3 regions of the Streptomyces sp. NPDC005017 genome follow, and region 2 is predicted to be linked to each of the others. Evidence: riboswitches for the same ligand, from Rfam matches in the RefSeq annotation. Region 2 holds a riboswitch; each other region holds the start of a gene.
What was found. A riboswitch is a leader RNA that binds a small molecule or an ion and turns the genes downstream of it on or off. The one in region 2 is predicted to bind cyclic di-AMP.

Region 1 (9,354 bases), on a different contig from region 2:
CTGACAGGAGGCCGGCCTCGACCGGGCGGCCCCCGTCCCGGGAGCGTGCGCGTGTCGCGGGGTGCGTCCATCGCGCCTGGCCGACCGGTCAGTTCGCCCACCGGAGGACCGTGAGGAGTGTGCTGTGGAACGTCGACGTCTCCTGGCCCTGTCGGCCGTCGCTGCCGCTCCCCTCGCCGCCGGGTGCTCGTCCCGGGACGGCGAGGCCGGCCCGCCGTCCTCCGCCGGAGCCCGGCAGGCCGTCGAGGCGTACGTCGAGGCACTCAACTCCCGTGACGCCACCGCGCTGATCGCGGTCGGCGGTGTCGAGGACGAGACCTGGTCGCGGCGCGAGGCCGCCCGGATCCTCGCCGAGCGAGGCGGACGGCGGTGGAGGATCAGGGAAGTGGAGATCGGCGACCACATGGGCCCGGACGTCGGCTCGGCCCGGCTCGTCGCCGGGAACGCGAGGGGCGAGTTCGTGCGGGACACGTTCACCGTGATGCGGGAGGGCGGCTCCTGGCATCTCGCGGTCTTCACCCGGCAGCCGGCCCCGCCCGGCAAGGAGTCGTCGTCGACGGACGGGCCGACGGCCTGACGTACCCGTGTCAGGGGGCCGGCGGGCGCTGGGCCAGCAGATACGTCCGTCGGCTGGGGTGTTCCGTGCCGGGGTGCGGGGCGCGGTCCAGACGGGCGGTCACGGTCAGGCCCGCCTCGGCCAGGGCCCGGGTCTCCGCGTCGGGGTCCAGGAAGTGGAAGGTGAGGTCGACCTCGTGGTCCCACCAGTCGGTGATCCTGCGGGAGCCGCCCGGCGCGGTGTCGGCGTCGCCGGTGTGGAAGGCGAGCAGGGCGTGCCCGCCGGGGCGCAGCACACGGGCGAACTCCCGGTACGCCGCCGCGCGCTGCGGTCCGGTCAGATGGATGAGGGCGTAGCAGCACAGCAGTGCGGCCAGCGAGCCGGAGCGGACGGGCAGGGCGGTCATGTCGGCGGCGGCGAAGGGCAGGCCGGTCGAGCGGCGGGCCACCGAGCACATCCCCGGTGACAGGTCGAGGCCGCTGACGCGGGTGCCCCCGTCGGCCAGGTAGGCCGTGACATGGCCGGGTCCGCAGCCGACGTCGAGGACCGGGCCGTCGCCGGCCAGCTCCGCCAGGGTGTTCAGCAGGGCGCGGTCGAGGGGCTTGGCGTCCAGCTCCCCGGCGATCTCGGTGGCGTAGCGGTCGGCTACGGCGTCGTAGCTGTGGCGGGTCGAGCGGGAGGGCGGCACGGGACCTCGCTGTCCGGGCAGGGGCGTTGGCGTTCCTCTGGCCCGTCCAGTATCGGCGGCCGCCGGGCACCGGGCAGGTGGTTTTCCGCGGCCCAGGGGCGTCGCGCTGCGGTCAAGGGGGCGTCGCGCCGCGTTCAGCGCCGCGGCCAAAGGGGGTGTCGTGCCGCGCTCAGCATCGGGTCAAGGGGGAGGCGTCGCGCCCCGCTCAGCGCCGCGCTCAAGCGGGCGTCGCGCCGGGCTCAGCGCCGGGGTCAAGGGGGCGTCGCGCAGCACTCAGCCCGCAGTCACCTTCGCCAGTTCCGCCAGCGGCAGGGTGTGCTGGGTCTGGAGGACCTTGGCACGCAGGTAGCGGACGTTGTGGGCGGTGGTGAAGACGCCGGTGGGCACCCGGTCGTGGACCGTGATGCCGAGGTCGCGCAACTGGTCCGCCTTGTCGGGGTTGTTGGAGAGCAGGTCCAGCCCGGTGACGCCCAGGGCGCGCAGCATCTGGGCGGCGGCGGTGTAGTCGCGGTCGTCCTCCGGGAGGCCGAGGGCGGCGTTCGCCTCGTAGGTGTCGAGGCCCTGGTCCTGGAGGGCGTAGGCGTCGAGCTTGTTGTAGAGGCCGATGCCGCGGCCCTCCTGGCGGAGGTAGAGCAGGACTCCGCCCCGGGCCGCTATCCGCTCCACCGCCTCGCGCAGCTGCGGGCCGCAGTCGCAGCGGGCCGAGCCGAAGACGTCCCCGGTGAGGCACTCGGAGTGCAGGCGGACCAGCGGGGCGCTGTCGGGCGCCGGGTCGCCGAGGACGACGGCCACGTGCTCGGCGCCGTCGGCCAGACCGTGGAAGGTGACGAGTTCGGCGTCCACGCGGTAGCCGTCGGGGAAGCTCAGCGGGACGCGGACGCGGGCGCGCTGGGTGGCGGCGGGGGTGTCGGGCATCTGGGTCTCCGTCCGGCGGCGGCGAGGACCTGCTCGGTGGGACGGTCCAGCCGTGTGTTTCAGATTTGAAGCACAGGTTCTGGCGGGGACGCTACCCCTGCTTGAAAGTTGAAGCAACCAGGGTGTGGCGCGCCTCACGCGTCCGGTGTGCCTCGCGACTTCCGCACGCCTCGCCGGCCGGGCGCGTCCGGGGGCCACTCCGCGCCCCTTACCGCTCGCCCCGCGCCCCCTACTGCTCCTCCCGCGCCCCGCACGACCGCCGCAGCCACGGCACCTCCTCGGTGGGCGCCTGCTCGAGGCCGCCCTTGATCCGGGTGCAGATCTCCTCCAGATGGCGTACCTGGTCGGTCGTGAGCAGGTCGAAGAGATGGGTGCGGACGGTCTCCACGTGGCCGGGTGCCGTGCGCTCCAGGACGGCCATGCCCTCCCCCGTCAGGACGGCGATGCTGCCGCGCCGGTCGGACGGGCAGCCCTCCCGTACGACCAGGCCGTCCTTCTCCAGGCGGGTGACGGCGTACGTCAGCCGACTGCGGGTGATCTTCAGGGCCTCGGCCAGGTCGGTCATGCGCAGCCGGCGGTCCGGGGCCTCGGAGAGAGTCGCCAGGATGGAGTAGTACAGATGTGGCATGCCGGCGTCCTGCTGGAGCTGCCGGTCCAGCGCGTCCTCCAGGAGGTGCGTCGCGGCGACGTACGCGCGCCAGGCGCGCTGCTCGTCGGGGGTGAGCCAGCGGGTCGTCATGCCGCCAGTGTAAGTTTGCTTCAAACTTGAACCAAGTTGTCTGCCGAGAGAGACCGCGCCGATGCCGTTCCCGTACGTCCTGCTCTCCGCCGCCGTCTCCCTCGACGGTTACCTCGACGACACCGGCCCGGACCGACTGCTGCTCTCCTCGCCGGCCGACTTCGACCGCGTCGACGAGGTACGCGCCTCCTGCGACGCGATCCTGATCGGCGCAGGCACCCTGCGCGCCGACAACCCCCGGCTGCTGGTCAACTCCGCCGAACGGCGGGCCGCGCGCCTCGCCGCCGGACAGCCTGAGTTCCCCCTCAAGGTCTGCGTCAGCGCCACCGGCGACCTCGACCCCGACGCCCGCTTCTGGCACACCGGCGGCGAGAAGGTCCTGTACACGACCGGCGAGGGCGCCGAGCGTGCCACCCGGGCCGGCGTCCCCGCCGACATCGTCGGGCTCGGCGACCGGCTCGACTGGCGGGACGTACTGGAGCATCTGCACGACGTACGGGAGGTGCGGCGGCTCATGGTCGAGGGCGGCGGCACCGTGCACACCCAGATGCTCCAGCAGCAGCTCGCCGACGAGCTCCAGCTCGTCCTCGCGCCCCTGTTCGTCGGCGACCCCGGGGCGCCCCGGCTGTTCGGGCCCGGCGGGTACCAGGACGGGCGGCTGCGGCTGGCGGAGAGCCGGCGGATCGAGGACGTGGTCCTGATGCGCTACGAGCCCACGCAGCCCGGCGGCGCGGGCCTCGCCGTTCCCGCCGACCGGCACTGGCTGGCCCTGGCCTGCGAGCTGGCGGCGCTGTGCCCGCCCTCGGAGACCGCGTTCAGCGTCGGTGCCGTCGTGGTCGCCGCCGACGGCACCGAGCTGGCCCGCGGCCACTCCCGCGAGGGTGGCGACCCCGTCGCGCACGCCGAGGAGGCCGCGCTCGCCAAGATCGACCCGGCCGACCCGCGGCTGCCCGGCGCCACCGTCTACTCCAGCCTGGAGCCCTGCGCCCACCGCGCCTCCCGCCCGGCTCCCTGCGCCCGGCTCATCCTCGACGCGGGTGTACGCCGGGTCGTCACCGCCTGGCGCGAGCCCGACACCTTCGTCACCGCCGCCGACGGCAGCGGACTGCTCGCGGCCCACGGCGTCGACGTCGTCGTGCTCCCCGCGTACGAGGAGTCGGCCAAGGCGCCCAATCTGCATCTGCCGGGCTGAAGTCCTGAAGGGCCGTGGCCCTGCGGCGGCAGGGCCACGGCCCGCTCCTCCGAAGGGCGGAAAGGCCGCTCGGCGGGGGCGGGGGAAACCGCTGTGCGTCCGGTCCCGCGGATGGCGTACACTGGTTTCATCGACGCGGGGTGGAGCAGCTCGGTAGCTCGCTGGGCTCATAACCCAGAGGTCGCAGGTTCAAATCCTGTCCCCGCTACTGAAGACTCAGGGCCGGTGTCCATGCGAATGGGCACCGGCCCTGAGTCGTCTCCCTTCGGTCCCTTCGCTTCCCACTCCTCTTCTCCCCCGGTCGGACCGCCCCCGCTCGCCGCCCACGCCCGGGGCCGTGACCCTGGACGGACGCGGCCGAGCGGCGGCCCGCGACCAAGGCTGCGGGAGACAGGGTGGCGCCGGGTGAGGAGAGGGGCGCCGGTGCGCGCGGCCGGCGCGTCGGCCCGCCGCCCGCCGAACGACGGCGGGCCTCCTGGACCCGGACCTTCGTCCGCGCCCTGCCCGCCCTGCTGATCGGCGTCGGGGCCGTCTACGACCTGCTCACCCCCTCCGTGCACACGGCCGCCCCCTTCTTCACCGCCGCACCCCTGGTCGCCGCCCCGCTCTACTCCCGGCGCGGCACGCTGCTCACCGGTCTGGTCGCGCTCGTGGTCGTGGTGGTGGTGCACGTCTTCCTCGGTATCGCGCTGGAGGCCGAGTCGGTCACCGAGGAGATCACCGTGGGGACGGTGGCCTTCCTGGCCGTCGTCATCAACAACCTGGTGCGCCGCAGCAGCGAGCGGCTCGCCTCGGTGCGGGAGATCGCCGAGGCCGCCCAGCGTGCGGTGCTGCCCCAACCCCCCGGACGGATCGGCGGCTTCGAGATCGCCGCCCGCTACGAGGCCGCACAGCGGGGCGCCTTCATCGGCGGCGACCTGTACGCCGTGCAGGACACCCCGCACGGCGTACGGCTCGTGGTCGGGGACGTCCGCGGCAAGGGCATGGGCGCGGTGTCCGCGGTCGCCGTCGTCATCGGGGCGTTCCGGGAGGCGGCCGAGCAGGAGGCCGCACTGGAGACGATCGCCCAGCGCCTGGAGCGGGCCCTGGAGCGCGATGTGGGGCGGCGGCTCGGGCCGGAGGCCGAGGAGGGGTTCACGACCGCCGTGCTCGCCGAACTCCCGCACGGCGACGGGATCGTACGCCTGCTCCACCGCGGGCACCCGCCCCCGTTCGTGCTGCACGCCGACGGCACCCTGCACACCCTGGAGCCACGCGTCGCGGCGCTGCCGCTGGGCCTGGGAGACCTGGAGCCCCTCCCGGTACAGGCCGAGGAACGGCCCTTCCCCGCCGGGGCCACGCTCCTCCTCCACACCGACGGGCTGTCCGAGGCGCGCGACGCCGACGGGGTGTTCTACGACCCCGGGGCCCGGCTCGCCGGCCGGGTCTTCCGCGGGCCTGAGCAACTGCTCCAGACCCTCGTGGGGGAGGTGCGTCGGCACACCGGGGGCGCGCTCGGTGACGACATGGCGCTGCTCGCCGTACGGCGGCCGGGAGCGGCGGCGCGGGAGCGGGCCTGAGAGGGGCCGATGTCACCCCAGGTGATCGGACGACTGCCCTCCGCATAACATCTGAGTCACCGTCAGAAACTGGGGCGGTACCGAGTCGCGGTCAAGTCGCCCGTTTTTGGCCGTTCATGGTCCGAAAGTCCTGGCCGGAAACTGTAATGATCAAGCTGAACGGCTTGGAATTAGGCACCCGGTTCTATTAACGTCCGATAACGCAGCGCGGTCGTCCCAGCCGTCACAAGAGGCGGCTCCGTGCGCACGCGCCGAATCCCGCAAGGGAACCGGGGAACCACCAACTTGGGGTGAATCGGGCGTAATCCGCCGCGAAATCGGCAGATATACGCGCGTAGGAGACCTTCCTGCTCCGAACCCGTCAGCTAACCCGGTAGGCGAGAAGGAAGGAAAGGAGCACGCCCACGTGGCGTCCAACCCGCCTGTCCCGCAAGCCCCGTTCGTGCCGGGCCAGCGCACCGCCGACACCGAGACCTTCGTCTACGGCGGTCCCCGCACCGACGACGGCCCGTGGGAGGAGTGGAACCCCACCGCGGACTCCGTCCGTCCCGTGCGCGGCAAGCACCGGGTCTCCAAGCAGCGCGGCGGCGGTCTCGCCCGCAGCTCCACCGTCCTCGGCGTCGGCGTCATAGCCGCCGTGGGTGCCGGCGGTATGGCCAGCGCCCAGTCCGGCAAGCCGCCGGTCGCCATCTCCATGCCCGACCTGCCCTCCGTCAGCTCCTTCCTGCCGGGTGAGGAGCCCGTCGAGGAGACGCCGCAGGCCGCGTCCCCGCTCAGCTCCATCGGCACCACCACGGCCGACACCACCGAGGGCACCACCGACGCCGGTGAGGCCCTGCGCGCCCGCATCATGGCGCAGGCCGAGCAGCAGCAGGACCAGGCCGAGGCCAGGGCCGTCGAGGCCGCGCAGGCCGCCGCTGAGAAGCAGGCCGCCGAAGCCGCCGCCAAGGCCGAGAAGGAGGCGGAGGCCAAGGCCGCCGCCGAGAAGGCCGCCGCGGAGGAGGAGGCCCGCAAGAAGGCCGAGGCCGAGCGCCTCGCCGAGCTGGCCCGCCAGTACACGCTGCCGACCTCCTCGTACACGCTCACCTCCGTCTTCGGACAGGCCGGCTCCATGTGGTCCTCCGGCTACCACACGGGTCTGGACTTCGCCGCTCCCACCGGTACCCCGCTGAAGGCGGTCCACACCGGAACGGTCACCGAGGCCGGCTGGAGCGGTTCCTACGGCTACCGCACCGTCCTCACCCTCGAGGACGGCACCGAGGTCTGGTACGCCCACCAGTCCTCGATCAACGTCAGCGTCGGCCAGCAGGTCAACACCGGTGACGTGATCGGACGCGTGGGTGCCACCGGCAACGTCACCGGTCCGCACCTGCACCTCGAGGTGCACACCGGCGGCGGCGACGTGGACCCGATGGCCTGGCTCCAGAGCAAGGGCCTCAACCCCTGACGACCCGGGAGGTCCCCGGCCGTGCGCCCCGGCGCGCACACCGCTCGAGGACTTCCCCGATCCCCGGCGGTCCTGACGGCAACCCCCCGACGTCAGGGCTGCCGGTTCCTCATGTGCGGTACGGGTTGTGGACGGGACGGCCGCCGGGAAGTCCCTGGACGCCGTACCCGTGGTGTCCGTAGGACCCGTAGGGCCCGTAGTACTGCGGCGCGGGAGCAGTCGTCCTCACCGCGTACCGGAGTGCCGGGCGGGCCGCCTCGCGCCGGGCCCAGAGCTCGTGCAGCAGCTCGCGCTCCCGTACGACGAAGTCCGCGCCGGCGCGGCCCCTGCGCCCCCGGTGCCGCAGGAACGCCAGCGAGGTCGCGTACGCCTCGTACTGCGCCACCTGCCGTCTGCCCGGTGAGCCGAGGTGGTGCCGGGCGTACTGACGGGCCGTCCGGCGGGCCCGCATCGAGCCGAGCGCGTACGGCTCCCCGGGCGTCAGCCAGCCCGCCGCCACATAAGCGGGCAGTTCCTCGCGCACCGTGCGCAGTTCGCGCTGCCGGGTCCAGATCACCAGCCAGGTCAGCAGGCCGAACGCGGGGACCATGAACGCCCCGTACACCGCGAAGAAGCCGTACGGGCCGAAGGTCGCCGAGCCGTTCCACAGCGCGTGCACGCCCATCGCCGTCAGCAGGCCCGCCAGCGGCAGCAGCACGCGGCGCAGACGCTGGCGTTCGCCGGACAGCGCGGCGACGCCGAAGCCGATGCCGGTCAGCACGGTGAAGAGCGGATGCGCGAACGGGGACATGATCACGCGGACGAAGAAGGTCGCGGCCGTCACCGAGGCGATGCCCGAGTCGCCGGCGAGCTGGTCGGTGCCGAAGGCGTTGCCCAGATAGAGGATGTTCTCGGTGAACGCGAACCCGGTCGCGGTGACACCGGCGACGACGACCCCGTCGACGATCCCGGTGAAGTCGCCTCTGCGGAACAGGAAGACCAGCAACAGCGCGGCGGCCTTCGCGGACTCCTCGACGACCGGCGCCACCAGCGTGGCGCCGAGGGTGTCCGCGCTGGTCGGGTCGGCCGTCGCGGTGGCTATCCATCTCGTGGCGAAGCTGTTGGCGACGATGGCTATCAGCGCCGCCGCGCAGGCCCCCCAGGCGAAGCAGAAGACCAGGTTCCGCCAGGGGCCCGGCGCCACCCGGTCCAGCCAGCGGAACGCGGCTATGAGCAGCGGCACGGGCAGCACCGCGAGGCCCAGGCCCACCAGGAAGCCGTCCGTACCGGTCTGTTCGCGCACCAGGGCCAGGATCACGAGGCCGGAGAGCGCGAGAAGGACCGTCAGCGCCGCGTAGCGCACCCAGACGCGCTGCCACCAGTGCGGGTGCCGCCGCGAGCCGCGGCCGAGCGGGTCCTGTGCGGGGGGTGTCGGGTACGGGGGAAAGATGGCCACGACATCGACCCTAACGAGACAGGGGCGCGCCCCGCAGTTGCGTAAGGGGCTCAGGCGCCGGGAGGTTCGTGGGGGGTGGGGGCTCCGTAAGCGGTGGACTGATCGGTCTCCGCGGTCTCTGTGGCCCCGACAGGCTTCACGCGGCGGAACAGCAGATCGTTCACGACGTGGCCCTTGTCCAGCCCCTGGCCCTCGAAACGGGTCAGCGGCCGGTGGGCGGGGCGTGGTGCGAAGCCGCCGTCGTCCTGGGTGTTCTCGAAGTCGGGGTGGGCCGTCAGGACTTCCAGCATCTGCTCGGCGTAGGGCTCCCAGTCCGTGGCGCAGTGCACCAGGGCCCCCGGTCTGAGGCGGGTGGCCGCGAGGGTGAGGAACTCCGGCTGGATGAGGCGGCGCTTGTGGTGCCGCTTCTTCGGCCAGGGGTCGGGGAAGTACACGCGCAGCCCGTCGAGGGAGTCGGGGAGGAGCATCTCGCGGAGCAGGATGATCGCGTCGCCGTTGCCGACACGGACGTTGGACAGGCTGGTGCGGTCGGCGAGGCCGAGGAGATTGCCCTGGCCCGGCGTGTGGACGTCCACGGCCAGGATGTTGGTGTGCGGGTCGGCGGCGGCCATCTGCGCCGTGGCCTCGCCCATGCCGAAGCCGATCTCCAGGACGACGGGGCGGTCGTTGCCGAACAGCTCGCCGAGGTCGGGGATCTTGTGGCCGTCGATGTCCAGGCCCCACCTGGACCACAGGCGCTGGAGCGCGTCGGCCTGACCGGCGGTGACACGGCTGCGGCGCGGCTGGAAGCTCCGGATCCGCCGCTCGAAGTGCGACCCGGCGG
Region 2 (9,354 bases):
GGGCCAGGCGGACGGTGGCGCCCAGGACGCTCAGGCCGTGCGGCGAGACGACGACCGGCTCCAGGGTGACGGCCACCACCTCGGGATGGTCGTCGACCAGCCGGGAGACGCGCAGCAGCAGCTCCTCCAGGGCCGGGGTGTCGACCGGTGTCGAACCGCGCCAGCCGAACAGCAGCGGCGCCGTCCGGATCGACCTGACCAGCGAGGTCGCCTCCCGGTCGGTGACCGGGATCAGCCGGTGCGCGGTGTCCCCGAGCAGCTGGGACGCGGCCCCGGCCAGCCCGAACGACAGCACGGCACCCGCCGCCGGGTCGATCACGGCCCGTACGACGGTGTCGACGCCGCGCGGTGCCATCCGCTGCACGACCGGACGCAGTTCCTCGGGCGAGCCGAACAGCTCGGTCAATTCGGTGTACGCCCGCCTCAGTTGCTCCTCGTCGGCGAGGTCGAGCCGGACCCCGCCGAGGTCGGCGCGGTGGCGCAGGTGGGGCGCGGTGGCCTTCAGGGCGACGGGGTACCCGAGGTCCAGTGCGGCCCGGGCGGCGGCGTCGGGGGCGGGGGCGGGCAGGGCGCGCAGCACCCTTATGCCGTAGGTCCCGAGCAGGTCGCAGGTCTCGTCGGTGCCGAGGGTGAGCCCCTGCCCGCGTGCGAGCAGTCCGCCGATCAGTCCGGCGGCCCCCTTCTCGTCGACGTCCTCGTACTCGGGCACCTTGCCCGGGTCCGTCGCCTCCCGCCGCCACTGGGCGTACTTCACGGCTTCGGCGAGGGCGCGCACGGCCCGCTCGGCGGCGGGGTAGGCGGGGATGAGGCGGGGGGCCGTGGGGCCCGCGGGGGTGGTGGGGCTGGTGCCCGGCGCCACGGCGGGCGGGTCGGCCGGGGCGGCGGGCTGTCCGGCCGGGGTGGCGGTGGCGCGGCGCAGGGGCCGGAAGGGGTGGGGGGCGGCCGCCCGGTCCCCGCTCTGGGGCGCGGTGCTCGTCGCGGCCGACAGCGCGGCGGCCAGTCCGCCGAGCTCGACGTGCACGACCAGTACGGGCTTGCCCGGTGTCTCCGCCGCCGCCGACCGCAGGGCCTCCGCCAGCTCCGCGTCGTCGGGCGAGCCCTCCCCGATCGCCGGGATGGCCGTCACGACGACCGCGTCACACGTCTCGTCGGCCAGCGCCCGGGACAGCGCTCGCCGGAAGTCCTCCGCGGAGGCCCCCGTCGTCAGGTCCAGCGGCGGCAGCGGCCGCAGGTCCTGGGACAGGCAGGCGTCGTACGTCAGCAGCCCGAGGGACTCGGAGTTGCCGAGGATCGCCACCCGGGGGCCGCCGGGCAGGGGCTGGCGCGCGAGCAGCAGTCCCGCGTCGACCAGCTCGGTGATCGTGTCGACGCGGATCACCCCGGCCTGCCGCAGCAGCGCGGACACCGTGTCGTGCGGCAGCCGCGTCGCCCGTACCGCGTGGCCCTGCGGCGCGGCGCCTCCGTGCCGGGCGCCCTGCACGACGACCAGCGGCTTCATCGCCGCCGTCCGCCGGGCGAGGCGGGTGAACTTGCGGGGGTTGCCGATGGACTCCAGGTACATCAGGGCGACGTCGGTGTCCGGGTCGTCGTACCAGTACTGCACGACGTCGTTGCCGGAGACGTCCGCGCGGTTGCCCGCGGAGACGAAGGTGGACACGCCGGTGACACCGGTGACGCCGCCACCACGCCGGTGCAGCCGGGACAGCAGCGCGACGCCTATGGCGCCGGACTGGGTGAACAGGCCGATGCGGCCGGGCCGGGGCGGTTCGGGCGCGAGGGAGGCGTTCAGGCTCACCTCGGACGAGGTGTTGATGATCCCGAAGGCGTTGGGCCCGATGATCCGCATGCCGTACGCGCGCGCGTGGCGGACGAGTTCGCGCTGGCGCGCGCGGCCGTCCTGCCCGCTCTCGGCGTATCCGGCGGAGATCACCACGAGCCCCTGCACCCCGTGCTCGCCGCACTCGGTGACGACGTCGGGCACGCGTGGGGCGGGTACGGCGACGACCGCGAGGTCCACCGGCCCGGGGATGTCCCGCACCGAACGGTGGGCGGGCACCCCGTCGATCTCCTTGAGGTCCTCCGGGAAGGCCCGGTTGACCGCGTACAACTGCCCGGTGAAGCCCGCCTGCCGGATGTTGTCGAGGATGCCGCGGCCCACGCCGCCGGGCGCGCGTCCGACGCCGACCACGGCGACGGACCCGGGGGCGAGCAGCCGCCGCACGGACCGCGCCTCCGCACGCTGCTCCCGCGCGCGCTGCACGGCGAGCGAGCGGTCGGTGGGTTCGAGGTCGAACTCCAGGCGTACGACGCCGTCCTCGAAGCTGCGCTTCTGGGTGTACCCGGCGTCGGTGAACACCTTGATCATCTTGTTGTTGGCGGGCAGCACCTCGGCGGCGAACCGGCGGATCCCGCGCTCGCGCGCGACGGCCGCGACATGCTCCAGGAGGGCGGAGGCGACACCGCGCCCCTGGTGGGCGTCCTGCACCAGGAACGCCACCTCGGCCTCGTCGGCGGGGGCGGAGGCGGGCAGGCCGTCGGCACCGATGCGGTCGTAGCGCACGGTCGCGATGAACTCGCCGCCGACGGTGGCCGCGAGGCCGACCCGGTCCACGAAGTCGTGGTGGGTGAAACGGTGGACGTCCTTTGCGGACAGGCGCGGGTAGGGAGCGAAGAAGCGGTAGTACTTCGACTCGTCGGAGACCTGCTCGTAGAAGCTGACCAGGCGTTCGGCGTCGTCCGCGGTGATGGGGCGGACGCGCGCGGTGCCGCCGTCGCGCAGCACCACGTCGGCTTCCCAGTGGTCGGGGTACTCCTGCCGGTCCGGCGCGCTCTGCATGGGGCCCAGCGTACGGCTCGCGTACGACAACGGCGCGGGGCAGTCTGTGGAGAAAACAAGCCGGGCCGCGGTCCGGCGGCCGGGCCGGCGCGGGACGGAGGGCCCTTCCCGTGCGGGACGGAGGACTGCTCCGGCGCGGGACGGAGGACCGTTCCGGGCACCCTCACAGCGGACCGTTCCGGGCACCCTCCACGGTGTGGAACACTGGTCTAGACAACCCTGGGAAAGTGAAGGGCAGCATCACATGGCTGAGCGCCGCGTCAACGTCGGCTGGGCCGAGGGTCTCCACGCCCGCCCCGCCTCCATCTTCGTCCGAGCCGCCACTGCCTCAGGCGTCCCGGTGACGATCGCCAAGGCCGACGGCAACCCCGTCAACGCGGCCTCCATGCTGGCCGTCCTCGGCCTGGGCGCCCAGGGCGGCGAGGAGATCGTGCTCGCCTCCGAGGCCGAGGGCGCGGACGTCGCCCTCGACCGTCTGGCCAAGCTGGTCGCCGAGGGTCTCGAGGAGCTCCCCGAGACCGTCTGAGCGGCCCGAGCAGCTCACGTACAGAAGCCGCGTCACCCGTCCGGGTGACGCGGCTTCTGCCGTTTCCCGGGACACCGGCAGCAATTCCCGCGGCGGGCGAGAGAACTCTCCGGGCATACCTTGGAGCGCACAGCCGGAATTACCGGCGCACGCGAAAAAGGCAGCGGAAATACACCTCCACCGCGAATATCTCCTCTTTGTATACGGCGCGCTTGTTAATGCCGCAGACCCGACATGTTTACGGGATGTTGCGAAGTCCTCACGCGGTCGGCGCGGTCCACCGCGCCGGGAATGCGCAGCCGGTGCGCCGCGCTCGCCCGCTCGGCGTGCAGGGCGGTGACCGCCCGCGCGCGCTCGCTGTCGCCGCGCGCCACCGCGTCCACGATCGCGCCGTGCTCGGCCCAGGACTCCACGGGACCGGCCGGCGGCTCCACGGAGTACATCCAGGCGATCTTGTGTCGCAGCAGGGTCAGCACGGAGATCAGCGCGGGGCTTCCGGAGGCCTGGGCGAGCGTCTCGTGGAACCAGCTCCCCAGGGACCTCAGATCGTCGCTGCTGCCCCGTCTGGCCCGCTCCTGGCCCAGCCGCACCAGACCGCGCAGCACCTTCAGATGGGCCTCGGTGCGGCGCTGCGCGGCCCGGGAGGCGCCGAGCGGCTCCAGCAGCATGCGCATCTCCAGCAGGTCCGCGGCCTCCTGCTCGGTGGGTTCGGCGACACAGGCGCCCGCGTGCCGCCGGGTCACCACGAACCCCTCCGCCTCCAGCGTGCGCAGGGCCTCCCGGACGGGGACGCGCGAGACGCCGTAGCGCTTCGCCAGCACTTCCTCGGTGAGCCGGCCGCCGCGTTCGTAGACACCCGCGACGATGTCGTCCCGGATCGCCGTGCACACCGAGTGCGCCGGAACACGCATGACCGACCTCCGCATTAATCCCCGTGAAACGTCGACGATTGACGTGTGTTCAGCGACTCTATTGCAATCACGCCGAATTTCCGAAGGCCGGCCGGAATCCATGAATATTTTTTGGACATACGACCGCCTCCGGACGGCCGAATCGAACGCTCGGCGACGGGCGGCGAACACCTGGGCTACAGGAGCGGCGCCCCTCCGAGGGGGCGGGAACGTCGAAAGCCCCGGCCGTGACGGCCGGGGCTTTCGGTACGGCGTACGTGGTCACCCGCTGAGCGGTGCCCACGTGGGCGCGGACACGGGGATCAGATGTTCACGCCGTGCGAGCGCAGGTAGGAGACCGGGTCGATGTCCGAGCCGTACTCCTCGCCCGAGCGGGCCTCGAAGTGCAGGTGCGCGCCGGTGACGTTGCCGGTGGCGCCGGACAGCCCCAGCTGCTGGCCCGGGACGACCGACTGGCCCACCGCGACGGCGATGGAGGACAGGTGGCCGTACTGGGTGTAGGTGCCGTCGTGCATCCGTACGACCACCTGGTTGCCGTACGCGCCGCCCCAGCCCGCCTCGACGACGGTGCCCATGCCGACGGCCTGGACGACCGTGCCGCTGGCGGCGTGGAAGTCGACACCGGTGTGGCTGCCGGAGGACCACACGGCGCCGCCGGTGCGGTAGCCGGTGGAGACGTAGGAGCCGGCGATCGGCGACACGAAGGTGTTCAGACGCTTGCGCTCGGCCTCGCGGGCGGCGCGCTCCTCGGCCTCGCGGGCGGCCTCCGCACGCTCCTCCGCGCGCTTCTTGGCGGCCGCCTCGGCACGCTGCTCGGCGAGCGCCTTCTCGGCGGCCAGCTTCTGCGCGTCGGCCTGGGCGTCGATCTGGTCGGCGACCGAGTCGCCGAGGGTGATGACCGGCAGCAGACCGGTCTGCTCGGTCTCGGGCTGCTCGGCTGCGAGGGCCGGAGCGGCCAGGGTGCCGATGGCGCCGGTGGTGGCGAGCGCCGCGACGCCCGCCGCGCGGACGGTGCCGCGCTGCATCCGGCTGGGACGGCGGTGCTTCCCGGTGGCGCGGGTGAACGCCATGTAGTGGCTGGTCCTTTCCTTCCTTCTCGCCTACCGGGTTAGCTGACGGGTTCGGAGCAGGAAGGTCTCCTACGGACCCCCTCGCCTGCGCGCGGGCGTCCGATTCACCCCAGGGACTTCGGTGGGTCCCCGGCTCCCCTGGCTCGCGCCGTGGGGGACTCGGCGATGACTGTCCGGTGCCGCGGCTGCGGCGCACTGCCTGACGAACAGCCCGCATGACGCTAAGGGGACTGTCTTCCAATCCTCAAACCGATCAGAGGATTTGTAGCGCATGCCACAGGGCAGATGGGACTTCTCTCCCGCAATCCCCTGTCAATACAGACAAAAACGGGCCCTGGTGACACTCCGGTCACCAGGGCCCCGCGCGCGCGTGACGTGGATTGTCCGCGTTCGGGTCCTTCGCGCTCGTCACCGCAGGACCTCACGCGCGTGACGCCGGCCTCCTCGCCACGCGCGCGTGCCCTCACGTCCCTACTCGGCCGCCACGACGGTCACTTCACCGATGCCGAGGGCCTCCACCGGCTCCTTGATCTCCGCCGCGTCGCCGACCAGGACCGTCACCAGCCGGTCCACGGGGAAGGCGTTCACGACGGCCGCCGTGGCCTCCACCGTGCCGGTGGCGGCGAGCTGCTGATACAGCGTCGCCTGGAAGTCGTCGGGCAGGTGCTGCTCGACCTGGTCGGCCAGCGTGCCCGCGACCGCGGCGGCGGTCTCGTACTTGAGCGGCGCCACCCCGACCAGGTTCTGCACCGCGACGTCCCGCTCGGCGTCGGTCAGGCCCTCCGCCGCGAGCGTGCGCAGTACCGTCCACAGGTCCGCCAGGGCGGGGCCGGTGTTCGGGGTGTCGACGGAACCGCTGATGGCGAGCATCGACACGCCCGAGCCGTCGGGCGCGGAGCGCAGCACCTGGCCGAACGACCGCACGCCGTAGGTGTAGCCCTTCTCCTCGCGCAGGACGCGGTCCAGGCGGGAGGTGAGGGTACCGCCCAGGCAGTACGTGCCGAGGATCTGCGCGGGCCACACGCGGTCGTGCCGGTCGGACCCGACGCGGCCGATGAGCAGCTGCGTCTGGACGGCGCCGGGCCGGTCCACGATGACGACCCGGCCGGTGTCGTCGGCGGTCACCGCGGGGACCGGCCGGGGCGCGGCCTTGGAGCCCGTCCAGGCGCCCAGGGTGTCGCCGAGAAGCGCGTCCAGGTCGACGCCCTCCAGGTCGCCCACGACGACCGCCGTGGCCGTGCCGGGGCGCACGTGCCGCTCGTAGAAGGCGCGCACGGCCGCGGAGTCGATCGCGGTGACCGTCTCCTCGGAGCCCTGACGCGGGCGGGACATGCGCGAGTCGGCCGGGAACAGCTCCTTGGAGAGCTCCTTGGCCGCGCGCCGGGCCGGGTTGGCCAGCTCGTGCGGGATCTCGTCGAGACGGTTGGTCACCAGCCGCTCGATCTCGCTGTCGGCGAAGGCGGGGGCCCGCAGCGCGTCGGCGAGCAGGCCGAGCGCCTTGGCCAGCCGGGAGACGGGAACCTCCAGGCTGAGACGGACGCCTGGGTGGTCGGCGTGCGAGTCGAGGGTGGCGCCGCAGCGCTCCAGCTCGGCCGCGAAGTCCTCGGCGGAGTGCTTGTCGGTGCCCTCGGAGAAGGCCCGGGCCATGATCGTGGCCACGCCCTCCTGGGCGGCCGGCTCGGCGTCGAGCGGCGCGTCCAGGAGCACCTCGACGGCGACGACCTGCTGGCCGGGGCGGTGGCAGCGCAGCACGGTCAGGCCGTTGTCGAGGGTCCCGCGCGCGGGCGCCGGGAACGCCCAGGGCCGGGCGTCGCCGGGCTGCGGCTGGGGGTGGAAGTCCATGGTGGCGAGCTCGGTCACTTGGCCGTCTCCTCGTTCGTGTCGGCACCGGCCTCGACGGTGGCCTCGGCCTCCGGGTCCTCGGGGAAGTCCTCGTCCTCGGTGTGCTGCGCGGACTCCGGGGACAGCGGCTCGTAGACGAGCACCGCGCGGTTGTCGGGCCGCAGCCGGGCCGCGGCGACCTCGCGGACCTCCTCGGCCGACACCTCCAGCACGCGCTTCACCGCCGTCAGGGCGAGCTGCGGGTCGCCGAACAGCACGGCGAAACGGCACAGTTCGTCGGCCCGGCCCGCGACCGTGCCGAGCCGGTCCAGCCACTCGCGCTCCAACTGCGCCTGGGCGCGCTCCATCTCCTCGGCGGTCGGCCCCTCGGCGGCGAACCGCGCGAGCTCCTCGTCGATGGCGGCCTCGATGACCGGCACCTCGACGTCCCCGGAGGTCTTGACGTCCAGCCAGCCCAGCGAGGGCGCCCCGGCCAGGCGCAGCAGGCCGAAGCCGGCCGCGACGGCCGTACGGTCACGGCGTACCAGCCGGTTGTACAGGCGCGAGGACTCGCCGCCGCCGAGGACGGTGAGCGCGAGGTCGACGGCGTCGCACGCGCGCGTGCCGTCGTGCGGCAGCCGGTAGGCGGCCATCAGGGCCCGCGCGGGGACCTCCTCCTCGACGACCTCGCGCAGCTGCTCGCCGATGACGTCGGGGAGGGTGCCGTCGCGCGGGGCCGGCTTGCCGTCGTGGGCCGCGATGGAGCCGAAGTACTTCTCGATCCAGGCGAGGGTCTGCTCGGGGTCGATGTCGCCGACCACGGACAGGACCGCGTTGTTGGGCGCGTAGTACGTCCGGAAGAACGCGCGCGCGTCCTCCAGGGTCGCCGCGTCCAGGTCGGCCATCGAGCCGATGGGGGTGTGGTGGTACGGGTGGCCCTCGGGGTAGGCGAGGGCGGTCAGCTTCTCGAACGCGGTGCCGTAGGGCACGTTGTCGTAGCGCTGGCGGCGCTCGTTCTTGACGACGTCGCGCTGGTTCTCCATGGACTCGTCGTCCAGGGCCGCGAGCAGCGAGCCCATGCGGTCGGCCTCCAGCCAGAGGGCGAGCTCCAGCTGGTGGGTGGGCATGGTCTCGAAGTAGTTCGTGCGTTCGAAGCTGGTGGTGCCGTTGAGCGAGCCGCCCGCGCCCTGCACCAGCTCGAAGTGGCCGTTGCCCTTGACCTGTCCGGAGCCCTGGAACATCAGGTGCTCGAAGAGGTGAGCCAGACCGGTTCGTCCCTTGACCTCGTGGCGGGAACCGACGTCGTACCAGAGGCACACCGCCGCGACCGGGGTCAGGTGGTCCTCGGACAGCACCACGCGCAGGCCGTTGGCCAGTCGGTGCTCGGTCGCTGTCAGGCCCCCGGAGCCTGCCTGGTCTGTGGCCGTGTGACCCATGGGCATGTACGTCCCTTCGATCGCTGTCGCGGTCGCTGAAAACCGCTGTTCTCCTGCCGGTCCTGCCACTGTATGCAAGCGTGCGGACCACCGGTGGAGTTCCCGGCCGCCGTACGCCGAGAGCGAGATCCCGTAGCCTGCGGGCACGTGTGGCCGGGTCCTCGTCCGGTGTTGTCAGTACCGAGGTCCACAATGGTCCGCGTCAGATCCCGTTCACGCTTCAGATCAAGGAGCCGGCAGCGATGGCCCGCCGCAGCACGAAGACCCCGCCGCCCGACGAGTCGTTCGAGGAGAAGATCCTCGACATCGACGTCGTGGACGAGATGCAGGGCTCCTTCCTCGAGTACGCGTACTCGGTCATCTACTCCCGCGCCCTGCCGGACGCCCGCGACGGCCTCAAGCCGGTGCACCGCCGCATCGTCTACCAGATGAACGAGATGGGGCTGCGCCCCGAGCGCGGCTACGTGAAGTGCGCCCGGGTCGTCGGCGAGGTCATGGGCAAGCTCCACCCGCACGGCGACGCGTCGATCTACGACGCCCTGGTGCGAATGGCCCAGCCGTTCTCGATGCGGGTCCCGCTGGTCGACGGACACGGCAACTTCGGCTCGCTGGGCAACGACGACCCGCCCGCCGCCATGCGGTACACCGAGTGCCGGATGGCCGAGGCCACCAGCCTGATGACCGAGTCGATCGACGAGGACACGGTCGACTTCGCTCCGAACTACGACGGCCAGGAGCAGGAGCCGGTGGCCCT
Region 3 (9,354 bases), on a different contig from region 2:
TCGACAGATGCAGCAGCCAGTCGTGGTGGGCGCGGGCGTGACCGCGTTCATGGGTGAGCACGGCGTCCAGCTGGTGGTCGGTGAGGCGGTGCAGCGCGCCGGTGGTGACGACCAGCTGGGGCGGACTGCCCGGCATCCACCAGGCGTCTGGGTACTCGTCCTCCAGCACCAGCAGGGGGCCGCGCGAGGCCGGGAGCCCGGCGGGCAGGTCGGGGGCGCGCTCGCGCAGCTGCGCGCGGGCCAGTCCACGCCGACGGCGGGCCTCCACCAGCTCACGGGCCAGCATCGCGGTGGTCCAGGCCGCTCCGAAGGCCAGCAGGACGGTGAGGGCGGTCGCCCAGGGCGGGGCGGCGGTGAGGTCGTAGGCGGCGGTCACCTCGGCGGGCGCCGGGGCGAAGACATGGGCGCGGACGGTCTGGAAGACGGCGGCGGCGCTCAGCGTGAGGGCGGTGAGACAGCAGAGCAGGACGGTCGCGACGAGGCACTGCCACACCCACAGTGCGACCACGGGCTCCCGCTCGGGCCAGGCGGCCCGGGTGAGCGCGCGGGGGGCCGGCACGGCGGCCGTCAGGGCGAGAAGGCTCAGCAGGAGCAGGCAGACGGTCATGCCACGGGCTCCGGTCCTGATCGGGAGTAGGGCGGGGGTGCGGTGCCTCGCTGCGCGCGCGGCGGGACGCGCTCGCCGCCAGTATGACGGCGGGGGGCGGTGGGCGTAAGGAATCGGCGTGAGCGGATCGGGAGGGGATCCGGTAGTGGCCGGAGCCATGCCGCCGCCCGGCCGTCGCCAGTCCGTCGCCCGGCCGTCGCCAGTCCGTCGCCCGGCGGGCCGGGCCGCGACCCACCCTCACGGGATCGCGGCACCGGCCGCCGGGGATCTCCTCACCGATCGCGGCCCAGGCCGCCCGGGCCGTCCTCACTCACCGCCTGCGCCCCGGCCCGTCCCGCCCGGCCGCACCGGCCGTGCGTCGGCCAGCACTGCCCGGCGGACCCGCCGCACCGGCCGCGAGTCGGCCCGTCCCGCCCGGCGCACCCGCCGCACAGGTCCGTCCCGCCCGGCTGACCCGCCGCACCGGCCGTGCGTCACCGTGCCCTGCCCGGCGCCACCCGCCGCACCGGGGCGCCGGTTCAGCCCGCCACGATCCGCCCGGTGACCTCGCCCAGGCCGACGCGGATGCCGTCCGGGCCGGGGGCCCAGGCGGTGAGGGTGACGACGTCGCCGTCCTCGAGGAACGTGCGCTTGCCGTCGGGGAGTTCGAAGGGGTCGCGGCCGTTCCAGGTCAGCTCCAGGAGGGAGCCGCGCTGGGCCTCGGCGGGGCCGCTGACCGTGCCGGAGCCGTAGAGGTCACCGGTGCGCAGGGAGGCACCGTTGACGGTCATGTGGGCCAGCTGCTGGGCGGCGGTCCAGTACATGGTGGAGAAGGGGGGCTCGGAGACGACCTGACCGTTGACCGCGACGGAGATCCGCAGGTCGTAGCCGTAGGGCTCCTCGTCGGCGTCGTCGAGGTAGGGCAGCAGCGGGTGGGTGCGCTCCGGGGCGGCGACGCGGGACTCCTCCAGGGCCTCGAGCGGGGTGATCCACGCCGACACCGAGGTGGCGAAGGACTTCCCCAGGAAGGGGCCGAGGGGGACGTACTCCCAGGCCTGGAGATCGCGGGCGGACCAGTCGTTGAGCAGGCAGAGGCCGAAGACGTGGTCGCGGAAGCTGGCCAGCGGCACGGGGGTGCCCATCGTGGACGGCGTGCCGACGACGAAGCCGACCTCGGCCTCGATGTCCAGGCGCACGGACGGGCCGAAGACCGGGGCGGGGTCGGCCGGGGCCTTGCGCTGCCCGGAGGGCCGTACGACGTCGGTGCCGGAGACCACGACGGTGCCGGAGCGGCCGTGGTAGCCGATCGGCAGGTGCTTCCAGTTCGGGGTGAGGGAGTCCTCGGCGTCGGGACGGAACATCTGGCCGACGTTGCGGGCGTGGTGCTCGGACGCGTAGAAGTCCACGTAGTCCGCGACGGTGAAGGGCAGGTGCAGGGTCACCGAGTCGAGGGGGTGCATCAGCGGCTCGACGGTCTCGCGGTAGCTGGGGACCGTCACCCACGCGGTGAGTGCGCGCCGGACGTCCGACCAGGCCGTGCGGCCGGCGGCCAGCAGCGGGTCCAGGGACGGCTGGGCGAGCAGCGTGGCGTAGGGGGAGCCGAGGGCCCGGGCCGCCGCGCCCGCGTCTAGGACGTGGTCTCCGAGCCGGACGCCGACGGTCCGGGCGTGCGGGTCCCCGGTGGAGAACACGCCGTACGGAAGGTTGTGCGGACCGAAGGGGTCGCCCTCGGGGACATCGAAGGGGGGCATGCGGTTCTGCCTCGCTCTCGTGCGTGCCGTGTGCGGTGCCGTGCGCTCGCGTGCCGCGCGTTCGGACGGCACGTGACTGCGCCACACGTTACGGCCGAGCCGCCCGGCGTCGTCAGGCGGAGCCGCCGTCGATTCCCGGCCGCGTCGCCGCTGCCGAAACCGGTCGAACCGCGCCGAACGGAGCCGGGCCACCGGGCCGAGCCATCCGGTCGGCCCCACTTGGGGGTGAAATGCCGGAGCGCGAAAGGAAGTTGAAGAGGCGCGTGAGCTCGGAGAGGCGCCTGTCGTAGTCTCCGAGGCGGGGGGTCCGGGGGGTTCGATGTCCGTATTCTCTGATCATGGCCGCACCCACCGCATATGCCGACCGCACCGCCTTCTCGCTCGTCGCCACCGATATGGACGGCACACTGCTGCGCGGCGACGACACGTTCTCCGACCGGTCGCGTGCCGCGCTGGCCCTGGTGGAGGCCGCGGGCGCCCGGCATCTGGTGGTGACCGGCCGGCCGGCGCCGAGGGTGCGTCCGCTCCTGGAGGAGCTGGGCAGCACGGGCCTCGCGGTGTGCGGACAGGGCGCGCAGCTCTACGACGCCGGTGCGGACCGGCTGTTGTGGTCCGTGACGCTGGACCGGGAGCTGGCCGAGACCGCGCTCGGCAAGATCGAGGCCGAGGTGGGGCAGGTGTACGCGGCCGTGGACCAGGACGGCGTCGACGGGCTCACGCTCATCGAGCCGGGCTACACGATGCCGCACCCCACCCTGCCCGCGCTGCGCGTCGAGCGCCGCGACGACCTGTGGTGCGAGCCGATCAGCAAGGTGCTGCTGCGCCATCACACCCTGGGCGACGACGAGTTGGCGACGGTCGCGCGCGGCGCGGTGGGTTCGCTGGCCACGGTCACCATGTCGGGGCCCGGCACGGTCGAGCTGCAGCCGTGCGGCATCACCAAGGCGACCGGCCTGGCGCTTGCGGCCCGGCATCTCGGCCTGACCCCGCAGGACACCATCGCCTTCGGGGACATGCCCAACGACATCCCCATGTTCGACTGGGCCGAGTACGGCGTCGCCATGGCCAACGCCCACCCCGAACTCAAGTCGGTGGCCGACGAGATCACCCACTCGAACGAGGACGACGGCATCGCCGTCGTCCTCGAACGACTCTACGGCTGACACGCCGGGCATATCCGGGTGAATCCGATCAGATCGGATGTGTTGCCCGGGTCTCGGCGGCCGGCCGGAGGGATCAGTAGGCGCCGAAGACGTTGTCGATCGACCCGTAGCGCGCGGCCGCGTAGTTGCAGGCGGCGGTGATGTTGGCGACCGGGTCGTACGGGTCGAACGCCGTGCCGGGCACGTGGTACGCCGCGAAGGTCGGGTCGATGACCTGGAGCAGACCCTTGGAGGGCGTGCCGGCGGCGGCGTTGGAGTCCCAGTTGTTGATGGCGAGGGGGTTGCCCGAGGACTCGCGCATGACGTTGCGGTAGATGCCGTCGTACGTGCCCGGGATGCCGTTCTGGGCCATCACGTCGAGCGACTGACGGATCCAGCCGTCGAGGTTGCTCGGGTAGGCGGTCGCGGCCGTGGGGGCCGTGGGGGCGGCCGACGCGGTGGTCGCGCCGACGATCGGCAGCGCCAGCACGGCGGCGCCGACACCGGCGGCGGCGAGGGCACGGGCGAGACGGGGGCGGCGGTTTGCGTGCGTGGTCGCAGGCATGGGGGTGTTCCTCTCCGGCGCCTGCGAGGTGAGCTGTCGGGTTCGGGCGGAAAGGCGCCCGGCCCTGCCCTTTCGGACACGGCTTCACCCCGAGCCGTACCGCGCCTCGTACCTGGTACGACGTTCGGTCCGGCGACCTGCCTGGGTCCCCCGCTCCTGCCGCTGCGTCTGGTCGTCGGATGCTGTGGGCGGCGGCAGGATTCGGCGTCCGCCCGGCTGGCCCGGAACGTATGCGAGAGCGCATGACCGAAACAAGCGCGGGATTCACACAATGAGCCGACCCGGCATGATCCAGGCTGTTTGGGGTACTTGATCCATTTTGGCGGCCGCCGTGCAATTGCAGGGCGGGGCGCCCCTCGTGACCCCTGGGTGCGCGGTTCGGCGTGGGGGCCCGCCAGTGAGCCAACTCACCGTCGGCCGCAAGAACGGCAATTCGGGCATCAGGCCCAACTCTCCCTCAATTGACCGCTCGTGGGATCCGCCTCTCCCGGGTGCGGATCTCGGAGCCCGGGGCCGGGCGGGTCGACCGCCTTCCGTGGGTGTGGCGGTCGCCTCCCGGACCTCCCGCGGACGTGGCGGTCGCCTCCCCTGGCTCCCGCGGGCGTGGCGGTCGCCTTCCGTGGCTCCCGGGGCGCGGCGGCCGCCTTCCGTGGCCTCCTGTGGGCGTGGCGGTCGCCTCCCAGGCCGCGTCCCGTGGGCGTGGCGGTCGCCTCCCGGACCTCCGCGGGCGCGGCGGGTCGCCGAGCGCGGCGGGTCGCCGGACGTGGGCGGGGGCGCCCCTGCCGGAGCGTCCGCGCGGGCGCGCCCCGTCCGGAAGCGGGGTACGCGGATCCTGGGGGGCGATCCCGCCGGGGAGGGCGGGCGAATGCGAATGGCGCGATCCCTGTGAAACCCGTTCGATTAAGTGGATAAATGTCCGTTCTTATCGGTTGATCGGCAACATACCGGCCGTGCCGCGATACCGCCCTGCCTGCGGGGTGGGTGGCGGCAGTGATCGAATCGTGACCGGATACGCTGACTTGAGTGATGGCGGCGACCTATCGACAAACCGCGTAATCGCCGGTGGACACCAGCAGACAGGAGACCCTCGTGACCGTCGTCGGGCCGTTCGGGCTGAGCGTGCGGGACCAGGCTCTGGAGGCCGATGTCCAGGCCGGATTGACGGCAGTCGAGGAAGGGTTGCTCGAGGCAACCAAGAGTGAGGTCCCCTTCATCACCCAGGCCGCCCAGCATCTGATGCGGGCCGGCGGCAAGCGGTTCAGGCCGCTGCTCGTGATGCTCGCCGCCCAGTTCGGCGACCCCTACGCGCCCGGCGTAGTGCCCTCGGCCGTGGTGGTCGAGCTGACCCACCTCGCCACGCTGTACCACGACGACGTGATGGACGAGGCGGCCGTACGCCGTGGCGTGCCCAGCGCCAACACCCGCTGGGGCAACTCGGTGGCCGTCCTCACCGGCGACTTCCTCTTCGCCCGTGCCTCGCACATCCTCGCCGACCTCGGCCCCGAGGCGGTCCGCGTCCAGGCCGAGGCGTTCGAGCGGCTGGTCACCGGCCAGATCCTGGAGACGGCCGGTCCCGCCGACGGCCGCGACCCCGTCGACCACTACCTGGACGTGCTGAGCGGCAAGACGGGCTCGCTGGTGGCCGTCTCCTGCCGGTTCGGCGCGATGATGTCCGGCGCCGACGAGACCTACGTCGACGTGCTCACCCAGTACGGCGAGCGGCTCGGCGTCGCCTTCCAGCTCGCGGACGACGTCCTGGACATCGCCTCCGACTCCCGCGAGTCCGGCAAGACCCCCGGCACCGACCTGCGCGAGGGCATCGCCACCCTGCCCGTGCTGCGGCTGCGCGAGCGGGCCGCCCGGCTGGGACTCGCCGAGGACCTCGCCCTGTGCGAGCTGCTCGACTCCGACCTCACCGACGACGCCCGGCACGCCGAGGCGCTCACCGCGCTGCGCGAGCACCCGGCCCTGGAGCACGCCCGCCGCGACACCGTCCGCTACGCCTCGGAAGCCCGCGCCGCGCTCGCGCCCCTGCCGGAGTGCGACGCGAAGGCGTCCCTGGTGGAACTCTGCGACGCGGTGGTGCACCGGGCGGGCTGACGGCCCCCAGGGGGACGGCCCGAGGGCCACGGGGGCTCCGCACCACACCGCCCCGGCGGTCCGCAGGCCCCGTCGTCCCTCGCCGAAGCGACCACCCGGCTCCCCCTGCACCACGGCCCGGCTCCCCCGGCACCACCACCCGGAGCTCCGCCCCCCAACTGCCTGTCCAAGGGCGGCGCCTCCCCCGACCCCTACGGGTCGGGGGAGGCGCCGCCCTCGCGTGTCATACCGCAGGAGTACGTGGAGTTGGCTCCGCGGAGTGACGCGTCGCCACCCCCGGTTTGGTCTGATGGAGACCACACGGAAAACACCACTCCTCACCGATTCGGGTGAGAATGGCGGCTCAGGGTGAACAGTGCGCATCGAGCTGAACGGCCGCCGCCGACACGGAGGTAGGGCACACATGGCACCGTACGAATCCGACGAGACCACGGCCGCCTCGGAGGCCGACGGCCCGAGCGCGGGCCGACGCAGGGCCACGCGGTACATCGTCCCGGTCGCGGTGACCGGCGTGGCGGCGGCGACCATCGGGCTCGTGCCCGCGCTCGCCAGCTCCGGCAGCCCCGACCTGCCGAAGATCAGCGCGGAGCAAGTCGTCCAGAACATCGCCGAGTCGGACACCGAGCAGCTGTCCGGCACGGTCCGTATCAACACCGACCTCGGCCTGCCCGACCTCGGCGGACTGGAGAGCGGGCTGTTCTCCGGCGCCGCCCGGGGCGCGGACGGCGGCGACGGCTCCGCGGCCGACCCGTCGGCCCGGCTCACCGAGCTGGCCACGGGCACGCACACCCTGCGCGTGGCCGCCGACGGCCCCGACCGCCAGAAGCTGTCGCTCCTCCAGGACGCCGCCGAGTACAGCGTCATCCACAACGGCAAGGACGTCTGGGGCTACGACAGCCGGTCCAACGAGGTCTACCACTCGACGACGGCCGAGCCCGCCGAGCCCGAGGACGTGCCCGCCACGCCGAAGGACTTCGCCGAGGAGGCCCTGAAGGCGGCCGACGACACCACGTCCGTGACCGTCGACGGCACCGCCCGGGTCGCCGGCCGCGACGCGTACAAGCTGCTGATCGAGCCCAAGCAGTCCGGTACGACCGTCGGCGCGATCAGCATCGCGGTGGACGCGAAGACCTGGACGCCGCTGAAGTTCACGCTCACCCCGGCGAGCGGCGGCGCGGCCGTCCTGGACGTCGGCTTCACCCAGGTCAGCTTCGCCAGGCCGGCCGCCTCCACGTTCGACTTCACCCCGCCCGAGGGCGCGAAGGTCACCGAGGAGGGCGAGGCCGGGCACGACGCTCCGGGCGCCTCCCGCGACGGCGGCTTCGGGGACTTCGGGAAGGGCTTCGGGAAGGGCCTGGAGCCGGGCACCGAGGGCGGGTCCGCGGACGGTCCGCAGACCATCGGCGAGGGCTGGAACGCGATCGCCGTCCTGGACACCGGCGGCGAGGGCGTCCCCTCCGGCGACGAGGTGGGCGGCCAGTTCGGCGGCTTCCTGGACTCCCTCGGCGACAAGGTCGACGGCAAGTTCGGCTCGGGCACGGTCTTCAAGACCCGCCTGATCAACGCCCTGATCACCGACGACGGCAAGGTCTACGTCGGCGCGGTCACCGAGGAAGCCCTGGTGAAGGCGGCCGATTCGCAGGGATGACCGCGAGGGCGGGCGTGCGGGCGGGACAGTAAGTACCGTACGCGTACGACGAGTCGAGGGAGCCGGGGGAGCCCATGCGCGCGACGTCCGCCACACCGGGGCACGAGAGCGACCCGGGCGCCGCCAATTCCGCCCCCGGCGCCGGTGCCGACGAGGGTGACGGAGTGATCGTCACCCGCGCTCTCACCAAGCGTTACCGCGGCGGGCAGCTCGCCGTCGACGGGCTGGATCTGACCGTCCCGGCGGGCAGCGTCTTCGGCTTCCTCGGCCCCAACGGCTCCGGCAAGACCACCACCATCCGCATACTGATGGGCCTGATCGAGCCCACCTCGGGCAGCGCGCGCGTGCTGGGGCGGCCCATGCCCCGGGCCGCGCGGACCGTGCTCCCGCAGGTGGGCGCCCTGATCGAGGGCCCGGCGCTGTACGGCTTCCTGTCCGGCCGCGACAACCTCCTGCGGTACGACGCCGCCGACCCCACCGCCGACCCGCGCACCCGCCGGGACCGGGTCGGCACGGCACTGGAGCGGGTGGGGCTGGCGAGCGCCTCGGGCAAGAAGGCACGGGCCTACTCCCTCGGCATGAAGCAGCGGCTGGGCCTCGCCGCGGCCCTCCTCCAGCCGCGCCGGCTGCTGGTGCTGGACGAGCCGACCAACGGGCTCGACCCGCAGGGCATGCGGGAGATCCGCACCCTGATCAGGGAGCTGGCCGCCGACGGCACGACGGTGTTCCTCTCCTCCCATCTGCTGGACGAGATCGAGCAGGTCTGCACGCACGCGGCCGTGATGGCCCGCGGCCGGCTGATCACCCAGGGCGCGGTCGCCGACCTCGCGGCCGGGGCGCGCGGGCGGCTGGTCGTCACGACCCCGGATACGGCCGAGGCGGCCCGGGTGCTGAAGGAACAGGGCGTGGGCGACGTGGTCGCCGACGGGGACCGGGTCACCGGCGAGCCGCCCGAGCGGGAACTCGCGGAGATCAACGCCTCGTTGGTCCGGGCAGGGGTGCGGGTACGCGGATTCGGCGTCGAACGGGCCTCGCTGGAGGAGGCGTTCGTGGCGCTGACGGGGGAGGGCTTCGATGTCGCGGGCTGACCTGACCGTCGCGGCGCCGGGCGGCGCGTCCGCCGCCCGCACGCCCGGTTTCCTGTGGAGCCTGGGCCTGCTGCGCAGCGAGCTGGTGACGACCTTCCGGCGCTGGCGCACGCTCGCCCTGCTGGGGGTGCTGGCGGCCGTGCCGGTCCTGGTCGGGATCGCGGTGAAGATCGAGACCAGTGACGGTTCCGCCGTCGGCGGCGGAGGCGGCGAGGGCCCCGCGTTCATCTCGCAGATCACCCACAACGGCCTGTTCCTGGTGTTCACGGGGCTCGCGGCGACACTGCCGTTCTTCCTGCCGATGGCCGTCGGCGTGGTGGCGGGGGACGCGCTGGCCGGCGAGTCCAACGCGGGCACCCTGCGCTATCTGCTGGTCGCGCCCGCCGGCCGCACCCGGCTGCTGCTCACCAAATACGTGACGGTGATGGCCTTCTGTCTGGCGGCCACGCTCACGGTCGCCGTCTCGGCCCTCAT

Region 1: linked by a shared signal. The riboswitch ahead of ACFYR0_RS09265 (M23 family metallopeptidase) and the one ahead of ACFYR0_RS15165 (M23 family metallopeptidase) in region 2 are both predicted to bind cyclic di-AMP.
Region 3: linked by a shared signal. The riboswitch ahead of ACFYR0_RS25955 (transglycosylase SLT domain-containing protein) and the one ahead of ACFYR0_RS15165 (M23 family metallopeptidase) in region 2 are both predicted to bind cyclic di-AMP.

What each region holds. Positions count from the first base shown of each region.
Region 1 is NZ_JBIALD010000005.1:6,604-15,957, reverse strand. It holds gene ACFYR0_RS09300 (hypothetical protein) at 125-577, shown strand; gene ACFYR0_RS09295 (class I SAM-dependent methyltransferase) at 588-1,244, opposite strand; gene ribA (GTP cyclohydrolase II) at 1,518-2,159, opposite strand; gene ACFYR0_RS09285 (MarR family winged helix-turn-helix transcriptional regulator) at 2,389-2,898, opposite strand; gene ACFYR0_RS09280 (dihydrofolate reductase family protein) at 2,960-4,090, shown strand; tRNA gene ACFYR0_RS09275 (tRNA-Met) at 4,225-4,298, shown strand; gene ACFYR0_RS09270 (PP2C family protein-serine/threonine phosphatase) at 4,486-5,649, shown strand; cyclic di-AMP (ydaO/yuaA leader) riboswitch at 5,889-6,044, shown strand; gene ACFYR0_RS09265 (M23 family metallopeptidase) at 6,056-7,096, shown strand; gene ACFYR0_RS09260 (PrsW family intramembrane metalloprotease) at 7,206-8,531, opposite strand; gene trmB (tRNA (guanosine(46)-N7)-methyltransferase TrmB) at 8,582-9,354, opposite strand, start outside.
Region 2 is NZ_JBIALD010000008.1:219,737-229,090, forward strand. It holds gene ACFYR0_RS15150 (GNAT family N-acetyltransferase) at 1-2,836, opposite strand, end outside; gene ACFYR0_RS15155 (HPr family phosphocarrier protein) at 3,081-3,362, shown strand; gene ACFYR0_RS15160 (GntR family transcriptional regulator) at 3,578-4,273, opposite strand; gene ACFYR0_RS15165 (M23 family metallopeptidase) at 4,576-5,343, opposite strand; cyclic di-AMP (ydaO/yuaA leader) riboswitch at 5,357-5,518, opposite strand; gene ACFYR0_RS15170 (M16 family metallopeptidase) at 5,815-7,203, opposite strand; gene ACFYR0_RS15175 (M16 family metallopeptidase) at 7,200-8,606, opposite strand; gene ACFYR0_RS15180 (DNA topoisomerase (ATP-hydrolyzing) subunit A) at 8,843-9,354, shown strand, end outside.
Region 3 is NZ_JBIALD010000019.1:6,912-16,265, reverse strand. It holds gene ACFYR0_RS25970 (M56 family metallopeptidase) at 1-607, opposite strand, end outside; gene fahA (fumarylacetoacetase) at 1,126-2,337, opposite strand; gene ACFYR0_RS25960 (HAD family hydrolase) at 2,676-3,500, shown strand; gene ACFYR0_RS25955 (transglycosylase SLT domain-containing protein) at 3,574-4,044, opposite strand; cyclic di-AMP (ydaO/yuaA leader) riboswitch at 4,050-4,177, opposite strand; gene ACFYR0_RS25950 (polyprenyl synthetase family protein) at 5,134-6,144, shown strand; gene ACFYR0_RS25945 (outer membrane lipoprotein carrier protein LolA) at 6,548-7,792, shown strand; gene ACFYR0_RS25940 (ABC transporter ATP-binding protein) at 7,867-8,880, shown strand; gene ACFYR0_RS25935 (ABC transporter permease) at 8,867-9,354, shown strand, end outside.